Regions from separate parts of the Bacillus hominis genome, predicted to be linked through region 3. Evidence: riboswitches for the same ligand, from Rfam matches in the RefSeq annotation. Region 3 holds a riboswitch; each other region holds the start of a gene.
The links. A riboswitch is a leader RNA that binds a small molecule or an ion and turns the genes downstream of it on or off. The one in region 3 is predicted to bind thiamine pyrophosphate.

Region 1 (7,060 bases), 1.9 Mb from region 3:
AACTATATTCAATTATAAATTCAAATAATTAGATTTACAAGTTGTATTGTAAAAAGTAAATACTTACTTGAATTAATATTTATCAACATTTGTGTATGTTTTCTATATATACAACGTATATATAATACTTTACATTATGTTTAAGTTGAAAACTAATTGTGTAAATCTTTTTCATAGAAAAATGTAAGCGTTTTATTAAAAGGGGGGAGAAAGTATGCGGAGATTATTTTTAAAATTATGTTTTTTTGGAGTAGTGACTGTTTGTGCAATTGTAGCGAAAACAACTTACGCTGAAGAGAGGCAACAAAATAATTATCCTATCATTTTGGTAAATGGATTCGCGGGATGGGGTAGAGAGGAAATGCTCGGAGTTAAATATTGGGGTGGTGTTAACGATATACAGGAAGATTTAAAAAGAAATGGTTACACAGTACATACTGCTGCTGTTGGACCTGTTTCTAGTAACTGGGATCGGGCATGTGAATTATATGCGCAAATTAACGGTGGAGTAGTAGACTACGGTGCCGCACATGCTGAGAAACATGGACATAATCGTTTTGGTAGAACTTATAGTGGTCTTGCACCGAATTGGAGTGAAACAAATAAAGTTCATTTAGTTGGACATAGCATGGGTGGGCAAACAACGAGAACATTAGTGCAGCTATTAAAAGAAGGAAGTTTTGAAGAAAAGAATTATGTGGGAAATCACTCAAATACAAATATATCACCACTATTTGAGGGGGGAAAATCATATGTTCATAGTGTTACGACATTAGCAACTCCTCACAATGGTACAACACTTGCGGACGGAAGTCTTCTGTTGCCATTTGTTAAAGATTTACTCATTACAGCTGCAAGTTTAGGGGGAAATAATAATTTATCATTATATGATTTTAAATTGGATCAATGGGGTATAAAAAAGAATGCTGGAGAGTCCTTTTTCCAATATGCTGATCGTATTTTAAATAGTTCAGTTTGGAAAAATAAGAAAGATATTAGTCAATGGGATTTAAGTACTGATGGTGCAAAAGAGTTAAATAATTGGGTAAAGACTCAGTCGGATGTATATTACTTATCTTATAGTGGACATGCATCGCAAGCAGCACCTATAACAGGTTTACATTTACCTCATATAACGATGAATAAAGTGCTAATGGGGAATGGATTCTTCTTAGGTTCTTATGCAAGGTATGAAGAGAATCGACCATTAATAGATACTTCTTGGTGGCAAAATGACGGTGTAGTAAATACAAATTCTATGATTGCGCCTTCGTCTAATATGGTTGCAAATGATAATGAGTCATTACAGATTGGAAAATGGAATCATATCGAAACGAAAGCAAATTGGGACCACCTCGATATGGTAGGACTAAGCGTTTCAGACACGTTAGGATTTTCTAATATTCAAGAGTTTTATAGAACAATTGCAGAAAAATTATCACGGTTACCGAAATAGATAATATAAAGCGCTCTCGATGGAATTCGAGGGCGCTTTATATTATATTGAAAGAGGGATTTGGTAGAAAAATATGGGGGGATATTATGAAAATTCGAGTTATATTATCAGGATATGGGACAGTGGGAAGAGAGTTTATCAAATTATTAAACGAAAAATATTTATATATAAATGAAACATATGGAATTGATTTAGTTGTTAGTGGCGTGATAGGAAGAAATATTGCAATACATAACGGGAAAGGTTTGCAGATTAATGATTTATTGAAGTATGGTAGTGGTTCTGCTGCAATTGAAAAATATATCGAACATTATCCAGAGGACCGTGGAACGATTAATATAAATGGTACTGTATTAGTTGAATCAACTGCTACAAATCTTAAAAATGGAAATCCAGGGAAACAGTATATGAAACAAGCTATTGAAAATCAAATGGATGTAGTAGCTATTTCAAAAGGCGCACTTGTTACAGCTTGGAGTGAACTTAATGAGGCAGCACGTATTTCAGGCTCACGTATTCGATATAGCGGTGCAACTGCCGCTGCGTTACCAACATTAGACATTGGACAACTAAGTTTAGCAGGTTGTCATATTGAAAAAATAGAAGGAATATTGAACGGGACAACAAATTATATTCTTACAAAGATGTATGAAGAAGATAAGACGTTTGAAGAGGCGTTGCAAGAAGCACAAAATAAAGGGATTGCGGAGACTAACCCGTTATTAGATATAAGCGGGATGGATAGCGCTTGTAAATTATTACTTTTGACGAATAGTTTAATGGGAACAGATTATTCACTCAAAGATATACAAATAAACGGAATAGAGCATGTTACAACGCAACAAATTCAAAATGCAAAGGAACAAAGTAAATCTATTAAATTAATTGCATCAGCATATAAAGATGATAATGGAAAAGTAAACCTTAGTGTACAACCTTGTAATTTAGAGAAAGAACATCCATTAGCAAATATAAATAGTATCGAAAAAGGAGTTACATTCTTTACGGATTCAATGGGACAAGTGACAACGCTTGGAGGGGCCTCAAACCCACGTGGGGCAGCCGCAGCCGCTTTGAAAGATGTAATCAATTTATATCGAAAGGATTTATAGGCTTGATAACCGTACCGCTATGCATAAAAAATACATATGTAGTGGACCTTTTGAGAAGGAAATAAATATGCAAAAATAATTGCAGGGGGTAAGGAATTGTTTAAGGATTTTAAAGTTGTAAAAGATCGTCCCGTTTATATTCAATTAAAGGATTATTTGAAAAAGATGATTATGAAAGGGCATTTGTTAGGGAACCAAAAAATCCCATCAACCCGCGAACTGAGTGAATTACTATCTGTGAGCAGAAATACAGTACTCGCTGCTTATGCGGATTTAGAACAAGAAGGATTAATTTATGCAGTTAAAGGAAAAGGAAATTTTGTTGCGAAGGTGGATATATCTAACACCTCGTCTGTTGAAATAGATTGGAAAAATAAACTCAATACAGTTACCGCATTAGCGGATGAATTAGATTTAATGAAACATGGTGTTCGCTGGGAAAAAGGAATGATTGTTTTTAATAGTATTGCCCCGGATGAAAAGCTATTTGATGTTGAAAATTTCAAAAGAGCTTTTCTTACTCGTATGTCCATTGAAGGGGATATCGTATTGAACTACGGATATGCAAAAGGTTATAGACCGTTAATGAATTATTTACTTCATTACATGGAAATGAAAGGTGTAGATATTTCGAACAAAGATATTCTAATTACAAATGGATTTACAGAAGGATTAGATATTGTATTATCTTCTTTATCGAAGAAATCAGGGCGTGTTATTTGTGAGAACCCAACTCACCATGCTGCATTGAAGCTTTTTCGTTTACATGGACTTGAAGTTCATGGGATTAATATGAATGATGATGGTATTGATACGAATGAAGTAGAAAAAAGTTTGCGTGAAATGGATTTTGATTTTGCGTATTTAATTCCTTCTTATCATAATCCAACTGGTATTGTTACGAGTTCGGAGAAAAGAACGGAATTGATGAGGTTATTTTCAAAATACAAGATTCCTATTATAGAAGATGGATTTAATGAAGAATTACGTTATTCAGGTTCACATTTAGCGCCATTATTAACTTTTTCTGGGGCTGGTAATAATGTGATTTATATTAGTAGCTTTTCGAAGGTACTTTTCCCTGGTTTACGTGTAGGTTGGATTATTGCAGATAAAGAACTGATACATTATTTAGAAAGTGTAAAAAGAGCAAGAACGATTCACACTTCTACGTTAGATCAAGCTGTTCTGTTTCAATATTTACATGAAGGATATTTTGAAAAATATTTAAAAAAAGCAAGATCTGTTTATAAGAAAAAATATGAGTTAGCTGTTGAGGCATGTAATCAGTACATTCCGTTTAAAAGAATGACTGGAGATGGTGGACTTCATTTATTTATAGAGTTAGAAGAAAAAATTAATGCCCGCACACTTTTACAAAAGTGTTATGAGAAAGGCGTAACGTTTTCTCCTGGAGATGTTTTTTATTCTGATGGAGGAGGAGTGAATACCTTCCGATTAGGCTTTTCACGTTTGAAAGAAAAGGAAATAGTTAGCGGGATTCAAATAATTGGTGACACATTAAAAAATGAAATTTGGAGATGAGAAGATGAGAATTGGCGTTATTATGGGAGGAGTATCCTCTGAAAAACAAGTATCAATTATGACTGGGAATGAAATGATTGCACATTTAGATAAGAGTAAGTATGAAATAGTTCCAATTACGTTAAATGAAAAAATGGATTTAATTGAAAAAGCGAAAGACATTGATTTTGCATTGCTAGCATTACACGGAAAATACGGAGAAGATGGGACAGTTCAAGGAACGCTTGAGAGTTTAGGTATTCCATATAGCGGCAGCAACATGTTATCTAGCGGTATATGTATGGACAAAAATCTTTCAAAAAAGATTTTGCGTTATGAAGGAGTAGAAACACCAGATTGGATTGAACTTACAAAAATGGAGGATCTAAAGCTTGAAGAGTTAGATAAGCTAGGATTTCCGTTAGTGGTAAAACCAAACTCTGGCGGCTCGAGTGTTGGAGTAAAGATCGTCAATGATAAAAATGAATTAATCTCTATGCTAGAAACTGTATTCGAATGGGATTCTGAAGTCGTAATTGAGAAGTATATAAAAGGTGACGAGATTACATGTTCAATTTTTGATGGGCAACAGTTACCTATCATTTCAATTCGACATGCTGCTGAGTTCTTTGACTACAATGCAAAATATGATGATACTAGTACAGTTGAAGAAGTTGTAGAACTTCCAGCTGAAGTACAGGAACGTGTAAATAAAGCGTCACTGGCTTGTTATAAAGTATTAAAATGTAGTGTTTATGCAAGGGTTGATATGATGGTGAAGGACGGAATTCCATATGTAATGGAGGTTAATACATTACCAGGGATGACACAATCAAGTTTACTGCCAAAAAGTGCAGATGCGGCTGGAATTAATTATAGTAAACTATTAGATATGATAATTGAAACTTCATTAAAAGTAAGGAAAGAAGAAGGTTTTTAAGATAATTGTACAATTAAAACTTTTGATAGTTCCACGAAGTATGCTATGATAATTACAATACGACAACTAAATATTTATCCACTAGGGGGGCCTTTTATAGGCTGAGATCAAATGGAATTTTGAGACTCTTAGTACCTGATCTGGTTAATGCCAGCGTAGGGAAGTGGGAAAGACAAGATATTTAATGCATAAATTAATATCGTCTAATTCACTTTCTTTACGCCTGTAAAGAAAGTTTTTTTATTTTACAGCTTTAATATATGGGATAAATACTTATGTTTTATAAACTATTGGAGGGATTTAAATGACTTTTTCACAATCATTACGTAAAGAAGTAGATTCAATTTGGGAAGCAAGTTTTAATCACCCTTTTGTAAAAAAACTTGGCGAAGGAACGTTAGATTTAGCTAGTTTTCGTTATTATGTGCTTCAAGATTCGTATTATTTAAGTCATTTTGCTAGAGTACAAACGTTAGGTGCTGCAAAGGCTCTTGAATTAGAAACGACGGCTCGTATGGCGCATCATGCACAAAATACTTATGAAGCTGAGTTATCATTACATGAGAATTTCGCAAAAAAATTAGGGATTACGAAAGAAGAAAAAGATAATTTTATTCCTGCGCCAACTGCATATGCATATACATCTCATATGTATCGTGCAGCTTATGAAGGGCATTTAGGAGATATTATTGCAGCTATTTTACCTTGTTATTGGTTATATTATGAAATCGGTGAACGTTTAAAAGTGTGTCAACCTGAAGAGCCAATTTATCAAGAATGGATTTCTGCTTATGGATCTGATTGGTTCCGCACGTTAGTTGAGGAACAGATTGCTCGATTAGATGCTATAGCTGAGACAGTAACAGAGGCAGATCGTAATCGTATGAAACAGCATTTTATTATTAGTAGTCAATATGAATATTCATTTTGGGATATGGCTTATACATTAGAAAAGTGGCCAGTGAATACTGATGTAAAAGATGTAATTGGATAAAGAGTAGAGGTATTGCTATACATAGGTATAGACAATACCTTTTTTTATAGTTTTTTGATGATCAAGACAAATGAAGAAAGGAAGTAAGAATTATATGGAAAAATTACGGTTATTAACATTGTTGTATTCATTTGCAAAATCAAATGATTCGATTTCAAAGGTAACAATTACGTCGGTAAGGGTAGGTATAACTTGATCAATATCGTTTTTTATAGCTCGAAATGCAGATTCTATTGTGTTTGGCTCAGTCTGTCCCGTGATTCCGGTAGGCCCAGTATCGCCAGTCGGTCCAGTGTTGCCAGTGGACCCGGTAACACCTGGGGGTTACATAGGTGGGAGTGTAGGTCCGATTGAACCTGGATTTAATGCAGCGGAGGATAAAAACTTGTCCAATATAATTCACCTCTGAAAAATTCGTGTTACTAATAGTAAAGGCAATGATAGAGCAAAGCGAAATGGACAAGCGATTGTATATGTGGAATTTAATAAAATAGTGATTTTAAAAAGACTACTACCTCAGTTTCTTATGTGAGTAGTAAAGTGACTTCCATTATTCGTGGTTTAAATGAAGTGGTATTGGTTTTAACTCGACCTCAAATAATTCACTTTCAAGTTCATTAAGTGCAAACATTGATACAGGGTATGGAGATGTATTAGACAAAACTTGTGATGAAATAGATTCTCCTGATGATGAGAAAAATGTAACAAACACTTTTGAAAGTGGAGGGACCATAATGATTACACGGTCAGTTTTTTGTAACGTATTAACCAACTCCAAAATTATATAGTTTTATAAGAATTTAAAACTATATTCGATAAATATGCGGATATTTTTATTAATGCTTTTCCATTAGTGAATGGAGAAAATTAATATTCATTGTAAACAATCTAAGAGCACACATATATGTGTACTCTTAGATTAGAAAGATAGTTTTCTATGAGTGGGGGCCTCATAAAATATCATATGCTTGTCCGATTTAAATGTGAGAAGATTTTTAATAAAACGCTATATTAATACGAGATGAGGGAGTGAA
Region 2 (7,060 bases), 4.0 Mb from region 3:
AAAGCCGGGAGACTATTATAAACAACCAGATCTTTGGATGAAAGCATATGATAAGGTAATGAGCACGAAAAAAGCAAACATGACAGTAGTATATGAAGACGCATTAGGATCATGGGTAACGATATTAGAGCCAATTAAAGATGGAGACGATAATATTGTGGCAATTGTTGCCGCTGATGTAGATGCTTCTATTGTTCCTAGTACAAAGAAAAAATTTATTATACAAGGTGTAATGTTTATTTGTATTTCTGTTTTAATTGCAACTGTTATTCAATTCTTAATTGTACGTAATGCACTTGCTCCATTGCGAGATTTACGTGAAGGATTGCGCAAAGTCGGTGAAGGTGATTTAAGTATTAAATTAGAGGAAAGACCAGATGATATTGGTATTATTAATGCGTATTTTAATAATACCATCGAGAAGTTTAAAGGAATTGTAGATAAAGTGAAGCAGACAGCAGAACAGGTTTCCTCATCTTCACAAGAATTGTCAGCGAGTACAGCGGAGAATAGTATGACAGTTCAAGAGATTGCGGGTTCTATGGTGGGATTAAGAGCTGGTGTTCAGTCGCAAGAAACTTCTGTACAACAATGTTTATGGATTGTACATGAAATGGAAAATAAGATGGAAGAAATAACAGGGGCTGCGAAACAAGTTTCCACTACCTCAGAATGTATGGAGCAACATTCGGTGGAGGGTAATGGAGTTATTGAACAAATTATTAATCAAATGAGTTTAATTCAAAAAGCAGTACAAGATCTATCTTCTATCATTTATTCGTTGGAAACAAGATCAAAAGAAATAAGTGACATTGTAACTGTAATTACAGGTATTTCAAATCAAACGAACTTACTAGCTTTAAATGCTTCTATTGAGGCTTCACGTGCTGGAGCAGCTGGAAGAGGATTTGCTGTTGTCGCAGATGAAGTGCGTGAATTAGCGGAGAAAACGGAAGCATCGGCAAAAGATATAGCTAAATTAATAGGAGAGACACAGGCTGAAGCAGAAGAGGCTGTAGTTTCAATGCAGAAAGGTTCAAAAGAAGTGGAATCTGGAATTACCCTTGTTCAAAGTAGCGGTGCTTTCTTTGAGAAAATTTCAAAATCAGCACAATCTGTTACAAAGCAAGTTAGAGTCGTTTCTAGCAATTCAAATGATATTTGGCAAAATAGCCAAAAGATAGTTCAAGTTGTAAATGAACTATCTCATATTGCAAATACGTATGCAAATAGTAGCAATAATGTTGAAGCGAGTATGAAGGAGCAAGAAATGTCTGTACAAGATATAGCAGAATTAGCTACTTCTTTAAGTTGGCTTTCACAGGAGCTACAAGAGTTAATAGGAGAATTTAAAAGTTAATAACATAATATAAGACACCTTCTAATGAAGCTGAAGAAAGAATAGCAAAAGCTTGGATTGATGTATTAGGAATCTCAAAGATTGGTGTACATGATGATTTCTTTACAATTGGTGGACATTCATTAAAAGTATTGGGAGTTTTAGCATTATTAAAAGAAGGTTTTTCACATTTAATAATTCAAGATTGCTTTAACGAGAGAACGATATACGGATTAGTTCGAATTGAGTAGGAAATAAAAGTATAGAAGGAAGAAGTTGGATGTTTTCCGGAAATAATGAAATGATATGTACGCTTTTGTTTGTTCAATAAAATAAATCATGCTACAATGAAAACGAATTAAGAACCGGGGAGCCAATTGGCTGAGAGGATGTAAGTATACATCGACCCTCAACCTGATCTGGATAATGCCAGCGTAGGGAGTTACTTTAAAGTGATGTAGCATAAGTTATTATAGAATAACTTGTATACAAGGCTTTCCTACATGGTAGGAAAGCCTTTTCTTTTTTTGAAAACTTATTTTTAAGGGGGATTTTATTATGTCACAACAAGTTACGATGTCATTTTCAGTAGTACCACAAGCGAAGAACAAAGATGTGTATTCCGTTGTTGATAAAGCAATTGAAGTTGTACAACAGTCGGGAGTTCGTTATGAAGTAGGAGCAATGGAAACAACGTTGGAAGGAGAATTAGATGTACTTCTTGATGTCGTTAAACGTGCACAGCAAGCATGCGTCGATGCTGGAGCAGAAGAAGTGATTACGTCGATTAAAATCCATTATCGTCCAAGCACTGGTGTAACGATAGATGAAAAAGTTTGGAAGTACCGTGATGAATATGCAAAACCAGAAGCAATCTAAAATAATTACAACAATTTGGCTTATCCTTCTCATTGTGATATGGGAAGGATCTGTTTCATTATTTAAAATCGAACCGTGGATTTTACCAAAGCCTTCCGCGATTGTTCAAGAATTAATTGGAATGAAAGACCTATTACTACCGAATCTGGCACAAACGTTACAGGAAGTAATAATTGGCTTGTTTTTTGCGATTTTACTTGGAACGAGTATTGCAATTCTTATGGACGTTATCCCTTTATTTCGTATTTTAATAAACCCGTTGCTCGTTATTTCGCAAACAATTCCAATCGTTGTACTTGCACCGTTATTTATTATTTGGTTTGGATATGGGATGTTGCCGAAAGTAATGGTAGTCATACTCGTTTGTTTCTTCCCAATTGCGCTTAGCATTTTAGAAGGTTTTCAAACAGTAGATAAAAATATGCTGAAGTTGTTACAAACGATGAAGGCAACGAAGTGGCAAATTTATCAGAAAGTAAAATTTCCAGCAGTACTTCCATACTTTTTCTCAGGTTTAAAAATTGCAGTTACATATAGCGTAATGGGGGCAATTATCGGAGAATGGCTCGGTGCAAGTGAAGGGTTAGGGGTTATGCTTACGAGAGCAACAAAATCCTTTTTAACTGCCCGAGTATTTGGTGTTGCAGCGATTATCGTCATGGTGACATTATGCCTGTATTTTATCGTGGAGTTTATGGCAAGAATAACAGCACCATGGATATATAGAAAGGACGGCAGAAAATGAAAAAGGGTTTAAAAGTTATGTTAGCTGCTTTATTAGCAGTAGGTGTGGCTGGATGTAATCCGGCGAAGAAAGAAGAAAGTGCAAGTAAAGATGAAAAAGTAAAAGTAGTATTAGATTGGTTTCCAAATACGAATCATACTGGCTTATATGTAGCGCAAACGAAAGATTATTATAAAAAGCAAGGATTAGATGTAGAAATTATCCAACCAGGTGACAATGTAACAGCGGAGCAAATGATAGCTTCAGGAAAAGCGGATTTCGCAATAAGCGCACAAGAAAATGTAACGTTAGCTCGTGTGGAAGGTATTCCTGTTGTGTCTGTAGGAGCGATTATTCAGCATAACACTTCAGCTTTTGCATCGCTTAAAAAAGATAATATGACGTCACCCAAAGATTTTGAAGGTAAACGTTACGGAGGCTGGGGAGGACCAGCAGAAGAAGCGACGTTAAAGACGATTATGGATAAACATCAAGCGGATTTTAATAAAGTTGAAAAAATTATTCTTGGACAAACAGATTTCTTTAAATCAATCGGTCGTGATGCAGACTTTGAATGGATTTATTATGGATGGGATGGAATTGAAGCGAAGCGTCAAGGAAAAGAGTTAAATACAATTATGGTGAAAGACTTAGATCCGGCACTTGATTTCTATAGTCCAGTTATTATTACGAGTGAAAAACATACGAAGCAAGATAAAGACTTTGTGAAAAAGTTTATGACTGCAACGACAGAAGGTTATAATTTTGCAATTAAAGAACCGAAAGAAGCTGCTGATATTTTAATTAAAGCCGTTCCAGATATAAATAAAGATTTAGTACAAGAAAGTCAAAAGTGGTTAAGTACGAAGTATCAAGATGATGCAAAAGCATGGGGAGTACAGAAGGAAGAGGTTTGGACAAATTACACGAATTTCTTATATGACAACAAAGTTATTAAAAAGAAAATTGATGTAAAAGATGCCTTTACAAATGAATTCCTTCCAAGTGAAAAATGAGTGGATTACAAATAAAAGATATTGTAAAAGCTTTCGATGGAAAGAATGTATTAGCAAATATTAGTGCTGCTATACAAGAGGGAGAGTTTGTCTCTTTTGTAGGTCCGAGTGGTTGTGGAAAAAGTACATTATTAAATATGATTGCAAGTGTCGAACAACCAACGAGTGGAGAAGTGTTTTATAACGAGGAGTATGTAAAGAAACAAGATGTTGTTAGTTATATGCCGCAACAAGATTTATTACTACCGTGGCGATCGGCTTTGCAAAATATAGTTCTTCCATTGGAAATCGAAGGAAAGCCTAAAAAACAAAGGCTGACAGAAGGAATGGAAGCCTTAAAGCAGTTTGAGCTAGATGAATATGCAGACCATTATCCAGATGAGTTATCAGGTGGAATGCGTCAAAGAATTAGTTTCCTTCGCACATATTTATGTGAAAAGCCAATTATGCTACTTGATGAGCCTTTTGGAAAATTAGATGCATTTACAAAAATGGAAGTACATAGTTGGCTTTTGAATTCTTGGCACCAAGAAAAGCAAACAATTGTTATGGTCACACATGACTTAGATGAAGCAATTTTGCTTTCTGATCGCGTATTTATTTTATCTCAAAGACCAGCATCAATAGTTGGTGAGGTGCAAGTGAAACTACCTCGTCCTCGAACGATGGATATGTTAACATCGCTTGAGTTAAAGAAGGATAAGGAAGAAATTTTAAGAGTATTAGCTCCGTATATGAAAAAATAGAAAAAAGTCTTTTAACAGTTTTTGGTATAATTGCTGTTAAGAGGCTTTTTTATATAGGAGGAGAAAGATGAAATCTATAGGGGAAATAGTGGATTCATTACACCAGATAATCTTGAAGAAGGAACAAAAGAAAAAATAGAGAATAGAATATAACAGAGTTGTTTATACTCGTAATATAACAAATGTTAAAGGAGTGAAAGGATAAAATGACTTTATCAACTGTTCTTCAAATGGTTTTAGCTTGATACGGGAGAAGTCTGCCCATTTTTAAAGATTAAGCTAAATTGAAGACAGCAGGTAAAGAACCTTAATCCTTTTTTACGATAATATGTAATGGGTAAGGTGTATTCACCTTACCCATTTTTTATATACACAATTAAATAAGGCTTTATACTGTGAGTCTCTCTATTTAGCTTATGGATGATAAGTAAAGGAGAGAGAAAAATGAGTATATTAACAGTAGAAAATGTAAGTCATTCGTATGGTGAGAAAACCATCTTATATAATGCATGTTTTCGACTATTAAAGGGAGAACATGTTGGGTTAGTTGGAGAAAATGGCATTGGAAAGTCAACGCTGTTACGTCTGTTAACAGGAGAAATTATACATGATGATGGAAACATTGAATGGTTTCCGCATGTGAAGGTAGGATTTTTACAGCAACATATAGATTTACAAGAAGGCATAACAATTGAAGAATACTTGCAAAGTGCATTTTCTAATTTATATGCGATTGAATGTGAAATGTTAAAACTTGCAGAAGAAATGGCGGAAGCAGAAGAAGTAACAAAATTGTTAGTAAGGTATGGAGAATTACAAACGATATTGGAGAGTTCTAATTTTTATCAAATTCATACAGAAATTGAAGAAGTGGCAACAGGCTTAGGGTTGCTTGAAGTAGGGATGAAGAAGGATGTTTCAAAATTAAGCGGAGGGCAGCGGACAAAGTTGTTACTTGGAAAGCTTCTTTTAGAAAAAGCTGATGTTTTATTGTTAGATGAGCCAACAAACTATTTAGATACGGCACATATAGAATGGTTGCAATCATATTTACAAATGTATGAAAAAGCTTATATCATCATTTCGCATGATGAAGTATTTTTAAACAATATTACGAACGTTATTTATCATCTAGAAGAACGACAGGTTAAGCGTTATGTAGGTGGTTATAGAAGTTTTGTACAGAATTATGAACTGCAAAAGAAACAATTACAAGTAGCGTATGCGAAGCAACAAAAAGAAATTGCCCAGTTAGAAACATTTATTCAAAAAAATAAAATTCGAAAAGCGAAACAGGCAAAGAGCCGAGAAAAAGTATTGAAGAAAATGCAAAGGGTTGAAAAAGTTACTAATGTGCCACGGTCCCGTTTTGATTTTACTGTTTATAATGAGCCGGTAAGTCGTATATTGCAGGCTGAAAAACTAAGGATAGGCTATAGGGATCCTTTATTTCCAGAATTGGATTTGCAAGTGAAAAAAGGAGAAAAGATAGCCATCGTTGGTCATAATGGTATTGGAAAAACGACAATGTTAAAAACGTTATTAGGCCAAATAAAGCCATTAGGCGGTTCAATTTCTGTTGGGGAACGAGTAAATCCTGCTTATTTTGCACAGGAAGAGTTTGCTTCAGAAACAACACCATTAGAGAAAGTTTGGGCAGAACGACCTGATATGACAAAGAAAGAAGTACGTCAAGCATTGGCGAAGTGTGGATTGAAAGAAGAACATGTATTAAAGCCGCTTTGTTTATTAAGCGGAGGAGAACAAACAAAGGTACGACTTTGTGAACTTATCGTAACGAAAAGTAATGTTTTAATTTTAGATGAGCCGACTAATCATTTGGATATAGAAACTAAGAAGGCTTTGCAGGAAGCGTTACAACGATATAAAGGAACGGTCTTAATTGTTTCACATGAGCCTTCTTTCTATGAATCGTGGATAACGAAAATATGGAATATAGAAGAATGGCATGTTGAACAATATGAATAAAGAAAAGGCATTAGCTTTATGAGCTAATGCCTTTTCTTTGTGATTAACATGATTTTCGAGAACTCTTACATGAGAAGTGTATGAAGAAACACTCTTATGGTGCGCTTATAAGCGTGCTTTTTCTTTTGTTATGTTTATATTTGTAATAATACTAGATGCCTTTCCCTAATAGGCTACTATCTTTCTTTATATATATAGATAGTTTGAAATGGAATAAAAATAATTCCTATATATAAAGGATAATGTGATTAGTATAGGAAGACAATAGAAGTAAAAGGAAATTCATGTAAAATTCAGATGAACTTCACATAAACTTCATATTAGAAATTGAATATAATTATAATAGGTTATTATAATGTTTACTATA
Region 3 (7,060 bases):
TTTAAACCGAAAAACTCCATAATTCTATCCATAACAACTGCAATTCGTGCCATATATCCTGAGTCTTCTAATAATGAAATGAAAAAGAATAGTGCAAAGATTTGTGGAACGAATACTAATACCGCACCAACTCCAGCAATAATACCTTCTGTAACGAGTGCTTGAATAAAGTCAGAAGCGCCAACACTTGTGAGCCCAGCTGTAACCCAATCAGTAAGTTGTCCGCCAAAAAATCCATCCAGCATATCCGATAAAGGTGTACCAATCCACGTAAACGTAACCTGAAAAATAAAAAACATAACTGCTAAAAAGATTGGAAGTCCTAAAATTTTATGTGTAATTAACTGATCGATTTTTTCCGAAAAAGGAATTTTCCCTTCTTTCTCATGCTGCATAACATTTGTTTTTAACTTTTCAATATACGCTTCACGAGTTTTGTAAATGTACTCTTCCAACGTACAATCAAGTTTTCCATCTAAACGAGATCGAATGGCTATAAGTTCCTTATAAATTGGTAATGCTTTCATTTCTTTTTCTACTACTTCGTTATTGCTTAAAAATTGTAGGGCTAACCATCTCGGATGCTCATAATTCGCTGTCTCTAAAAGAGCAATTGCCTCTCCAATCCCTTCATCCATTTGTACACCATATGAAATAATGAATGGCTTTTTCTCTTTTTGTTTCTCTTCATGAAGAGTAGTAAGTAGTTCTTCACAGCCTTTTCCGGTTCTTGCGATGACAGGAACGACTGTTACACCTAATATTTCTGATAACCGTTTTACATTAATCACAATTCCTCTTTGCTTCGCCACATCAACCATATTTAAACCAATTGAAACCGGCTTACCAAATTCAAGTAATTGCAACGTTAAATGCATATTTCGCTCAAATTGCGAAGAATCCACAATATTTAACATATGATGAAATTCGTCTGTTAGTAGAAAATTCGTAACGACACCTTCATCACGTGAAACTGGATTCAAATCATAAACGCCTGGTAAATCAATTAATGTTCCTTGCTTATCTTTTAATTTACCAACCTTCTTTTCTACTGTTACCCCACTCCAGTTTCCTACATACTCATAAGAACCAGTAAGTGCATTAAATAATGATGTTTTCCCTGTATTCGGATTCCCTAGCAAAGCTACCTTATTCACGCTAATTCCACCTTTATCATTTTCGCGTCACAATGACGAATACTAATTAACTGTCCACGACACTCCAATGTACAAGGACCTTTGAACATCGCTTTCTGTTTCAGCCGAAGCTCGCTTCCTTCCGCCAGGCCGAAAGCAGCCAGTCTTCTCTTTAGTAACTGATCTAACGACTGAATATTTTTCACTAACACTTTCTCACCAATTTTAATATCTACTAAGCTCATAACCTTCCCCCTCAGAAGAGAATGATAATTATTTTCAGAAAAATTATATCATACTCTATTTCTCTAGCACTATCCCCTTTTGCTTCATATTTATTAACATTTCACTACAATTATATTTCAATCATTGTCATACTAGATTCATTTGCCATTCTCACCCATTTCGATTAAAATGAACAATAGCAAATAAAGAATCTCGTTATCACAGGGGGAGCCTTATCGCTGAGAGGGAACATTTCGTTCCGACCCTTAGAACCTGTTAGTTAATACTAGCGCAGGGATTGTGCAAACGTCCGAAATACATACCTCTTTTTTATTTACGTATTTCGTATCCTCCTATGATAATGTTCTTTTTTGTACAACTTGGATTTAGGGGGAGACAACATGCGTAACACCAATTTACAAGCGATGATCGAATCTGCAATCCTTGCAGCCTTCGCCATGATTATCGACATTTTACCATTATCACTTAAACTTCCAACAGGTGGTTCCATTTCATTTGCAATGATTCCTATTTTTATTATCGCATACCGCTGGGGCTTCAAAATGGCTTTCTTAGGAGGATTAATTTGGGGACTATTACAAATTGTTGTAGGTGATGCTTACATTTTAACACCTATTCAAGCATTCATTGAATACTTCATTGCCTTTGCCTTTATCGGCTTTGCTGGACTCTTTTATAAGCAAATTCAGCAGACCTTAATTAACGGTGAAAGAAAGAAAACAATTTCCTATATTATCCTTGCTACATTTATCGGTAGTTTAGCTCGCTATTTCTGTCACTTTATCGCCGGTATTATTTTTTGGGGACAATACGCACCGAAAGGACAATCAGCTGTGCTATATTCATTAATCGTAAACGGTAGCACAATGATTGGTTCCTTTATTCTATGTACAGTTTTACTTATATTTTTATTTACAACTTCACCACGCTTATTCAAAAGCATTGGTGCTTATCAAATGAATTCACAAAAAAAGGGCGCTTAATTAGCGCTCTTTTTTCATATCGTAATATCAATAATAAATACAATAAATGCACAAAAGAAAATAAATACCATCACACCTAGTAAATTGCTATTCACGGCTAATCTACTCCTTACATAACCTCATTTTCTATTCAAAGTATACTGTTTAAAAATAAAGATTAAGTAAAGATAATATGAAATTAAATTAAAAAAGCGTAGATTGTATTATCTACGCTTTTTTCGGTAAATAGAAGTAAAATAACACACCATCTTCTGTATTCTTTACCCCATATTCAGCATTGTGTAGTTCTAAAATATTCTTTGAAATAGCAAGCCCAAGCCCCGTTCCACCTTGCGAACGCTGGCGAGCTGCATCCACGCGATAAAAACGATCCCAAATTTTATCTAACTGTCCTTCTTCAATGTGAGCACCTTTATTTTCAATACACACTTTTATACGATCCTTCTCGTCTATTGTAGAAATAATGATATCCTCTTTATTTGGTGTATAACGTATTGCATTCGTAATAAAGTTCACAATGACTTGTTCAATCCGATTTTGATTTGCACTCACTTCAACTGAGCATATATTTTTATGAACATGAAGTTCTTTTTTCTCTATCTCCACAGAAAGCTGTTCGCATATGTCTTCAATTACTGTATCGATATAAAATAAATCCTTTTTCATTTTATATGTGCCTGACTCAAATTTAGCTAACTCAAGCATATCCAAAATTAAAGTATCCATTTTATCTACTTCTCGTTCCATCGCTTGAAAATAGTAGTCTTTTTTATGCTCAGCTACCCCATCTTTTAAAATAGAAATACAACTTTTCATAATACTTAACGGTGTTTTTAATTCATGTGAGACACCAGAAATGAATTCTTTCCGCGTCTTTTCTAACTTTCTTTCCTTTTCAATATCTTGCTCTAACTGTCCAATATGAGAATGAAGTTTATTAGATAGTACATTAATATTTTTCGATAAATCCCCAATTTCATCTTTTGAAGTAATCGGTATTTTTTCGGTGAAATCTAAATGAGCTATTTTCTTCGTTGTATCATTTATTACTAGTAATGGTTTTGCAATTTGTTTTGAATAATAAAATGAAGCTAGAAAAATAAGAACAACCACAAATGCAATGATATATATGTAATAATCTTGTACCATCTGCACAGCCTCATCTACAGGTTGTAAAGAAGCCATCGCATATATATATGTGACCGATCCGTCTTTTTCTTTTATTGGCTTGATTAATAATTTATATTTTATATCATTCTTTTCATAATCCATTGTTTGTATTGAATATTGGATTTGATTACTTTCTTTTAATACTAAATCAGTTTGAAAATCCTTGATGCTATCTAAGAATATACTATTTTTATAAATTGGATTCACAGGACCTTTTACATCAGGTAACTGTACTTTTGTAACACGTCCTCCTATGTATACGCCAGATTCCTGATTAGCTTCTTCCTGGACGGCCGGTTTCTTTTCCTTAACAAGTTGTTCTTGAACTGCTTTCTTTTTCTCCTCATCTAATTTACTCATTTTCTCCTTAAATGCTTTTTCTAACGGTTTATTAGATCCACTTAAATCCCGTTTGCCTAATTCGAAAAAAAAGGGAATAAAGCTCTCTTCTTTTTTCACTCCAGAAAAATCAATTTCTTGATTTAAAACTTCACTTGGTGTTTTACTTTCAATTTCTTCTATATTGATGAGATAGTACAAGGGCATGATGAATGTTTGTTTTCCAAAACTTTTCTGATTCCTAGGGTCTATCGTTACCTCAAAATAAAAATCATCCGCATATTTTAAATTTCCATTTCGATCTAATGTCGTAATCCACGTATTATTTTCTCTTAAAAAGTCTTGCTCCAGCTTCTGAATTCCTTCTGCACTTCCTGCATAATTTAAATAGTTTTTTTCAAAGGAATTTAAATTCACTTTAATATCTTCCACTTTTCGATTCGCATAATATTGTTTAAAAAATATCGTTTGTCCAATAAATATTGTCGCTAATATTAACATACATAACGCTGTTGTAAGGATAAATAATTTTAGTACAATCCCTTTTCTCATACATTCCCCTCAAATTTATATCCAGTTCGCACTACAGTTGTAATGTACTTTGCTTTCTCCCCTAATTTATTTCGTAAATTACGAATATGGCTATTAACCGTTCGATCATCACCAGCAAATTCATATCCCCAAATTCTTGAAATTAATTGCTCTCTCGTTAAAACAATCCCTTGATTTTTCATGAAATACGCTAATATTTCAAATTCGGTATGTGTTAAATTAATGTCTGTTCTATCTACAGTAACAGTACGTGACGGAAAATGGACGGAAATACCATGAATTGATAACGTATCATCTTCATTCTCTAAAAGTTGCTTTGTCACTTTTCTGCTTTCTAACACCCTTTTCGCTCTTGCTAATAAAATTGGTGGACTATATGGCTTCGTCACATAGTCATCTGCTCCAAGTTCAAATCCAAGTAACGTATCATCCTCATCAACACGTGCCGTCAACATAATAATAGGAACCCCGGACGTCTTACGGATTCTTCGGCAAACAGACCACCCATCGAGTTCCGGTAACATAATATCGAGTATAACTAAATCAACCGCTTCTTCTTCAAATAAGACTAAAGCTTCTTTCCCATCTCTTGCTTCAAACACTACATATTGTTCACTCAAAAAGTAATCTTTTAATATTTCACGTAAAATATCTTCATCTTCAACAATTAAAATGTTTTTTGACATAATTTATATATCCTCCTCTCACTTTCAGGAACTACAATTTTATCCCGCATTAACGGGCAGTAAGACTCCCACCTCAAAATTCGGCACATGCGAGGAAATTAGGTGGGAGATTAACTGCCCGTAAAAGCCCGATTGGTTCAACTAATAATCCAAGGGAGGATGGACAAGACCCCCTCGGATTAAAGTTTCACTTTATTTTGAATGACTAGCAGTTAACTTCGCCTCAATAATATATCTATCTGGTGCATCTCCTATATAATCAAATGGATAGCAAGTCGTCAGTGTTAATATTGGTTCTTCTTTTTTTATAATAACAGTACGATCATCCGCATGGGTAATCCATGTCTTTTGAATTTCATATGTGTAAGTTTTATTATCATACTCTAATATAAGAGTATCCTTTTCTTTTAACTCTCCTAAATCTGTAAATACAGTATCTCGATGCCCACTCAGTACAGTATGTCCCCCTCCAGATGGCGTTGTCGTTAAATCACTAACGAACATACCAACTCCTTTTTTCAATGTTGCATCATTTGCTCCCCAATATATAGAAAACTTCTTCTTTATTTTCGGTATATTTAACATAGCTACCTTTTCTCCTTCTTTATGCCCTGTTTGAGAAGAAGGTACTTTGGAAGTTACAGGTGTTTCATGAGAAAGTTGATTATCTTGTATATTTTTAAGGCTCTCTATTTCTTCTTTCGTTAATTCTTGAGCAGAGCTTTTTCCTTTATACCATTCCACAGCATAATATGATCCTATAAATAGTCCTATAGCCATTAATATAATACCGATATAATTGAGTAACTTCATGCTTCATCCCTCCATGCAAAAAATGGTAGGAGTAACCTACCATTTTTAATATATGAAATTATTCCATTCTTTATAGGCTAATATTTTATTTACGCTTTAACCTTACTGCGACGATTCAATCCAAATAATGTACCTATTGCGACAAGACAGGCGCTTAATGCCATCATTGCTACATTATTTGATGCTGTGTTTGGTAATTTTTCACCTTGTATAACTGGCTTGGCTACTTCTTTTTTGACTGCATCATTTTTTTGTTGCACTTGTGCTGCTTCTTTTTTCGCTACTTCATTCTTTTGTTGCTCTTTTATCGCTGCTTCTTTTTTTGCCATATCACTTTTTTCTTGTACTTGCACCGCTTGCTTTTTCTCTGCATCATTTTTTTGCTGTTCCTGAATTGCTGCTTCCTTTTTAGCTACATCTGACTGTACTTGCGCTGCTTCTTCCTTTGTTAATGTTCCAGTAGAAGCACTCGCTACTGAAGAATAACCTACTGTTAAAAGTGCCATTGCACAAATTGGTAATAGTTTCTTTTTCATTTTATTTCTCTCCTCTTATACGTTTTACATCACGTCGCATCGGATGTATCACTAGAATAAACAACAGATGTAAATATAAGATGCAGATGAAATGGAGTTCTGTTAAAGATTTCATTATAAAAAAAGGTTATCCAAAAATAATCTTTTGGATAACCTTTTTTATTTAATCTACACTTAAAGCTTTCTTCCCCATTTGGTTATAAATACTTGCAAACCAACTCTTACTCACTTTCACATTTTTCGTGCCATAAAACGGATCATTATAATATACGTAATTATCATCGACACCTGTTAAAACGACCGCATGAGTATTCATTCGTGCATAAATTGTTTTTCCACTTGGTGTTTTCCATGTTGTAATTGGTCTTGGATTATTTAGTGCTACAGTTACCCAAGTAACAACTGGTTTCCCATTTCGCACATAATCTTCTAGGACTGAGAAATCATTTCCTGTTAAATTCGTTCCTCTTGCATATTTATCTAACAATCTTTTTAATGGTTCTGGATTAATAGAATATCCTGGCGTATTTCCTGTCACATCACCTACAAACCCTACATCTGGATCTCCCCAAATTTGTGATGATGTTTTATAGTTCTTT

Region 1: it holds a riboswitch for thiamine pyrophosphate, as region 3 does, so the genes downstream of both, tenA (thiaminase II) here and thiT (energy-coupled thiamine transporter ThiT) in region 3, are expected to answer to the same signal.
Region 2: it holds a riboswitch for thiamine pyrophosphate, as region 3 does, so the genes downstream of both, QUF93_RS04580 (MTH1187 family thiamine-binding protein) here and thiT (energy-coupled thiamine transporter ThiT) in region 3, are expected to answer to the same signal.

Annotation. Positions count from the first base shown of each region.
Region 1 is NZ_JAUCFS010000005.1:2,483,010-2,490,069, reverse strand. It holds gene QUF93_RS15310 (esterase/lipase family protein) at 215-1,456, shown strand; gene QUF93_RS15305 (homoserine dehydrogenase) at 1,543-2,568, shown strand; gene pdxR (MocR-like pyridoxine biosynthesis transcription factor PdxR) at 2,665-4,113, shown strand; gene QUF93_RS15295 (D-alanine--D-alanine ligase) at 4,118-5,032, shown strand; TPP riboswitch at 5,106-5,211, shown strand; gene tenA (thiaminase II) at 5,337-6,026, shown strand; gene QUF93_RS15285 (exosporium leader peptide-containing protein) at 6,351-6,419, opposite strand; gene QUF93_RS15280 (hypothetical protein) at 6,577-6,804, opposite strand.
Region 2 is NZ_JAUCFS010000005.1:417,541-424,600, forward strand. It holds gene QUF93_RS04570 (methyl-accepting chemotaxis protein) at 1-1,360, shown strand, start outside; partial or broken gene QUF93_RS04575 (phosphopantetheine-binding protein) at 1,369-1,587, shown strand; TPP riboswitch at 1,696-1,797, shown strand; gene QUF93_RS04580 (MTH1187 family thiamine-binding protein) at 1,898-2,218, shown strand; gene QUF93_RS04585 (ABC transporter permease) at 2,190-2,963, shown strand; gene QUF93_RS04590 (ABC transporter substrate-binding protein) at 2,960-3,958, shown strand; gene QUF93_RS04595 (ABC transporter ATP-binding protein) at 3,955-4,704, shown strand; gene QUF93_RS04600 (ABC-F family ATP-binding cassette domain-containing protein) at 5,149-6,693, shown strand.
Region 3 is NZ_JAUCFS010000005.1:4,397,264-4,404,323, forward strand. It holds gene feoB (ferrous iron transport protein B) at 1-1,157, opposite strand, end outside; gene QUF93_RS25455 (FeoA family protein) at 1,154-1,381, opposite strand; TPP riboswitch at 1,576-1,677, shown strand; gene thiT (energy-coupled thiamine transporter ThiT) at 1,763-2,365, shown strand; gene QUF93_RS25465 (sensor histidine kinase) at 2,573-4,426, opposite strand; gene QUF93_RS25470 (response regulator transcription factor) at 4,423-5,112, opposite strand; gene QUF93_RS25475 (class D sortase, LPxTATN-specific) at 5,305-5,925, opposite strand; gene QUF93_RS25480 (LPXTG cell wall anchor domain-containing protein) at 6,015-6,461, opposite strand; gene QUF93_RS25485 (S-layer homology domain-containing protein) at 6,625-7,060, opposite strand, start outside.